One region of the Kitasatospora sp. RG8 genome, then DNA from elsewhere that is predicted to be linked to it. Evidence: predicted binding sites of a transcription regulator. Region 1 holds the regulator's gene; the other holds the start of a gene.
What was found. The regulator HrcA, encoded in region 1, represses chaperone genes, less so after heat shock. The targets are predictions, from matches to a motif close to TTNGCACTCNGNNNNNCNGAGTGCNAA.

Region 1 (2,399 bases):
TTGGGCATGTCGGCCAGTGCGCAGAGCCGGTCGACGGTGCCGTGCAACTGGGGGTACTGCTCCGGGGTGACCCGGTGCGCGCCCATCGCCCGTTCGGTGATCCGGTCACTGAACCAGAACTGGGCCACGAACAGACCGCCGGAGAGCAGCACGATCAGCGGCCAGGCCCCGCGCAGCAGCACGATCAGCAGGCCGGTGAATCCGACGTACAGCAGCCCGATCACGAACATCGTCCCGACCATCCGGCCGGTCAGGCCGCGGTCCGGTGCGAAGCGGGTGTGCTGGCCCGAGGTCGACATCTCTGCTCCTCTGTTCGCCGTCCGCTATCGATGCTCCCACCCGGACGGGCGCGGGGCATCACCCGCGCGCCGCGGAGTGCGGGCAGGATCACTCCCGCCGGGCCGTTCCTGCCGTCGGACCCGGGCCTTACACTGGCAGGTACGGTTCTGGCACTCGTGTGTTCAGAGTGCCAAAGCCGGGGCCCGCCATCGGGGCCCGCAGCAGGACGAACGGACACATGTCACATCGGACAACGTGCGAAGACGGAGGTGCGTGCCCCATGGCCGGTGAGGTGCGCCAGCTCGACGACCGCAAGCTCGCGGTGCTTCGCGCGATCGTCCAGGACTACGTGGGCACCGAGGAGCCGGTCGGGTCCAAGGCCCTGGTGGAGCGGCACAGCCTCGGCGTGTCCCCGGCCACCGTCCGCAACGACATGGCGGCGCTGGAGGAGGAGGGCTACATCCACCAGCCGCACACCAGCGCCGGGCGGATCCCCACCGACAAGGGGTACCGCCTGTTCGTCGACCGGCTGGCCGAGGTCAAGCCGATGAGCGCGCCCGAGCGGCGGGCGATCCGGCACTTCCTGGACGGCGCGGTCGACCTGGACGACGTCGTCGCCCGCACGGTCCGGCTGCTCGCCCAGCTCACCCGGCAGGTCGCGGTGGTCCAGTACCCCTCGCTCTCCCGGTCCACCGTGCGCCACATCGAACTGGTGGCGCTCGCCCCGGCCAAGGTGATGCTGGTCCTGATCACCAACACCGGCCGGGTCGAGCAGCGGCTCGTGGACTGTCCGGGCACGGTCGGCGAGACCGTCCTGGCCGACCTGCGGGCCAAGGTCAACACGAGGGCCGCCGGGCAGCGCCTGCCCGACGTCCCCGGACTGCTGGAGGAACTGCCGTCCCAGTTCGAGGCGGCCGACCGGCCGACCGTCACCACCGTCCTGGCGACGCTCTTCGAGGCGCTCGCCGAGCAGAACGAGGAGCGGATCATGCTGGCCGGCACGGCCAACCTGACCCGCTTCGGGCACGACTTCCCGCTCACCATCCAGCCGGTGCTGGAGGCGCTGGAGGAGCAGGTCGTCCTGCTCCGCCTCCTGGGTGAGACGGCCGACGCCGGGATGACGGTCCGGATCGGCCGGGAGAACGCGTACGAAGGGCTCAATTCCACCTCGATCGTCTCCGTGGGCTACGGTTCGGGCGACGAGAGCGTGGCCAAACTGGGTGTGATCGGTCCGACCCGGATGGACTACCCGGGCACAATGGGGGCGGTGCGAGCGGTGGCACGGTACGTGGGCCAGATCCTGGCCGAGTCGTAGGAAAAGGCCGCCGTCGGAATTCCGGCGGTGGTTCCAGTCGCAGCACTTCTACAGGCGGAACAAGCGGAGCATTTGGTGGCCACGGACTACTACGCGGTACTCGGCGTCCGACGGGATGCGGGGCAGGACGAGATCAAGAAGGCGTTCCGGCGCCTGGCACGCGAACTGCACCCGGACGTCAACCCGGACCCGAAGACGCAGGAGCGGTTCAAGGAGATCAACGCCGCCTACGAGGTGCTCTCCGACCCGCAGAAGCGCCAGGTCTACGACCTCGGCGGCGACCCCCTGTCGCCGGGCGGCGGCGGGGCGGGCGGCTTCGGCGCAGGCGCGGCGGGCTTCGGCTTCTCCGACATCATGGACGCCTTCTTCGGCGCCGCCTCCGGCCAGCGCGGCCCGCGCTCCCGGACCAGGCGCGGCCAGGACGCCATGATCCGACTGGAGATCACCCTGGAGGAGGCCGCCTTCGGCACCACCAAGGAACTCCAGGTCGACACGGCCGTCACCTGCACCACGTGCAGCGGCGAGGGCGCCGCCCCCGGCACCTCCGCGCAGACCTGTGACATGTGCCGCGGCAAGGGCGAGGTCTCCCAGGTCACCCGGTCCTTCCTGGGCCAGGTCATGACCTCCCGCCCCTGCCCGCAGTGCCAGGGCTTCGGCACCGTCGTGCCGACCCCGTGCCCGGAGTGCGCCGGCGACGGTCGCGTCCGCGCCCGCCGCACCCTGACCGTCAAGATCCCGGCCGGTGTCGACAACGGCACCCGGATCCAGCTGGCCGGCGAGGGCGAGGTCGGCCCCGGCGGCGGAC
Region 2 (2,399 bases), on a different contig from region 1:
GTCATCGCCGACCTGGAGAAGAACCACGCCGGGATCGCCGCCCGGGTCCTGGACGACACCGGCAAGCTCCGCCGTTTCGTCAACGTCTACGTCAATGACGACGACGTGCGGTTCGCGGAGGGCCTGGCCACCGAGATCAAGGACGGCGCGAGCGTTTCGATCATTCCCGCGGTGGCCGGGGGCTGCTGAGCCGCGCCATTGCCGGACCGGCCGTCCGCGTGTACGGGAATCCGTACGCGCGGGCGGCCGACGCTTTTCCCGGCGCATTCCGGCGGGAATGTTTCCCGGCCGGTCGGAGTAGAGTGTCGCTGGACCGGGAAGAGGGCTCCCCCTCCCCCTCGCACCGGTCGTCGCCCCTGTAGCGCCCCGTACCGCCGGTGTCTGTCCGGCCGCTGAGACCGGCGCAGGGCCCGCGGCCGTGAAACATGTCAGGCCGATGTCAGAATTCTTGAGGGCATTTGGGTAATTCGTCCGCTATGTCCGGCGCGAAATGCGAGGGTTTCTGACCTTTTGGCCCGTCCTGTCCCTTGACGGGCCGGGGGAATTCCCGGCTGCTGACCCTGTTGCAGAGGGCGTCGATCCGGATACATTCAGCCGCGGTCGACGCAATCGCCCCTTCGCCGGACGCCGTCCGGTGATCCCGGTGGGGATTGTGGCGTGCACGGCTGCGCCCAGGGGGGGTTCCCCGGGCCGGCCTCAACAGACCCGCGCCCGCGACCTGCGGGCGCGTGAAGGGCCAGCACAGCACTAGGGGAGTTCGGAATGGCTCAGGGCACCGTCAAGTGGTTCAACGCGGAGAAGGGCTACGGCTTCATCGCGGTCGACGGTGGTGCGGACGTCTTCGTCCACTACAGCGCGATCCAGATGGACGGCTACCGCACCCTTGAGGAGGGCCAGCGGGTCGAGTTCGAGATCTCTCAGGGGCAGAAGGGCCCGCAGGCGGACATGGTCCGCGCGGCGGTCTGACCTTTCCGGCACCCAGGAGTTCGGCTCGGCCCATCGGCTGGTGCGCCTCTTGCTTCGCGGCGGGCCCGTGCGACACACGTCGTACGGGCCCGCCGCCGTGTCCGGCGGGTGGCCGGTACGGCTCGCGGGTTGCCCGTTGGGCTTGCACTCGACCACCGAGAGTGCTAATCATTGGCGTTAGCACTCACAGCGTGAGAGTGACAGCGGACCGGGTCGGTGAGGCCCCCGGGAGCGGTAGGGGAAAGGACCCCCGCACACCAGGGCCGTCCGTCGCGGGCACCCCTTGGTCCGAGCAGTCGACCGTGTCCCGGAGGACCACTTCTGATGGCCAAGATCATCGCCTTTGATGAGGAAGCTCGCCGCGGCCTTGAGCGTGGCATGAACCAGCTCGCCGACGCAGTGAAGGTCACGCTCGGCCCCAAGGGCCGCAACGTCGTGCTGGAGAAGAAGTGGGGCGCCCCCACGATCACCAACGACGGTGTCTCCATCGCCAAGGAGATCGAGCTCGAGGACCCGTACGAGAAGATCGGCGCGGAGCTCGTCAAGGAGGTCGCCAAGAAGACCGACGACGTCGCGGGTGACGGCACCACCACCGCCACCGTGCTCGCCCAGGCGCTCGTCCGCGAGGGTCTGCGCAACGTCGCCGCCGGCGCCAACCCGATGGCCCTGAAGCGCGGTATCGAGAAGGCCGTCGCCGCCGTCTCGGACCAGCTGCTGGCCCAGGCCAAGGACGTGGAGACCAAGGAGCAGATCGCCTCCACCGCCTCCATCTCGGCCGCCGACACCCAGATCGGCGAGCTCATCGCCGAGGCCATGGACAAGGTCGGCAAGGAAGGCGTCATCACCGTCGAGGAGAGCAACACCTTCGGCCTGGAGCTCGAGCTCACCGAGGGCATGCGCTTCGACAAGGGCTACATCTCCGCCTACTTCGCCACCGACCTGGAGCGCATGGAGGCGACGTTCGAGGACCCGTACATCCTCATCGCCAACTCCAAGATCGGCTCGGTCAAGGACCTGCTCCCGCTGCTGGAGAAGGTCATGCAGAGCGGCAAGCCGCTCGTCATCATCGCCGAGGACGTCGAGGGCGAGGCCCTGTCGACCCTGGTCGTGAACAAGATCCGCGGCACCTTCAAGTCCGTCGCCGTCAAGGCCCCGGGCTTCGGCGACCGCCGCAAGGCCATGCTCGGCGACATCGCCATCCTCACCGGTGGCACCGTGATCTCCGAGGAGGTCGGCCTCAAGCTGGAGAACGCCGGCATCGACCTGCTGGGCACCGCCCGCAAGGTGGTCATCACCAAGGACGAGACCACCATCGTCGACGGTGGCGGCGACAGCGACCAGGTCGCCGGCCGCGTGAACCAGATCCGCGCCGAGATCGAGAACAGCGACTCGGACTACGACCGCGAGAAGCTCCAGGAGCGCCTCGCCAAGCT

Region 2: groL (chaperonin GroEL) is a predicted target of HrcA. The motif match lies at 1,108-1,134, and genes of this name have one in related genera.

What each region holds. Positions count from the first base shown of each region.
Region 1 covers NZ_JAGIYX010000012.1:37,566-39,964, forward strand. Annotated here, with positions in the region: gene htpX (zinc metalloprotease HtpX) at 1-299, opposite strand, end outside; gene hrcA (heat-inducible transcriptional repressor HrcA) at 560-1,594, shown strand; gene dnaJ (molecular chaperone DnaJ) at 1,670-2,399, shown strand, end outside.
Region 2 covers NZ_JAGIYX010000010.1:8,591-10,989, forward strand. Annotated here, with positions in the region: gene J5Y04_RS17100 (ubiquitin-like small modifier protein 1) at 1-189, shown strand, start outside; gene J5Y04_RS17105 (cold-shock protein) at 763-966, shown strand; gene groL (chaperonin GroEL) at 1,291-2,399, shown strand, end outside.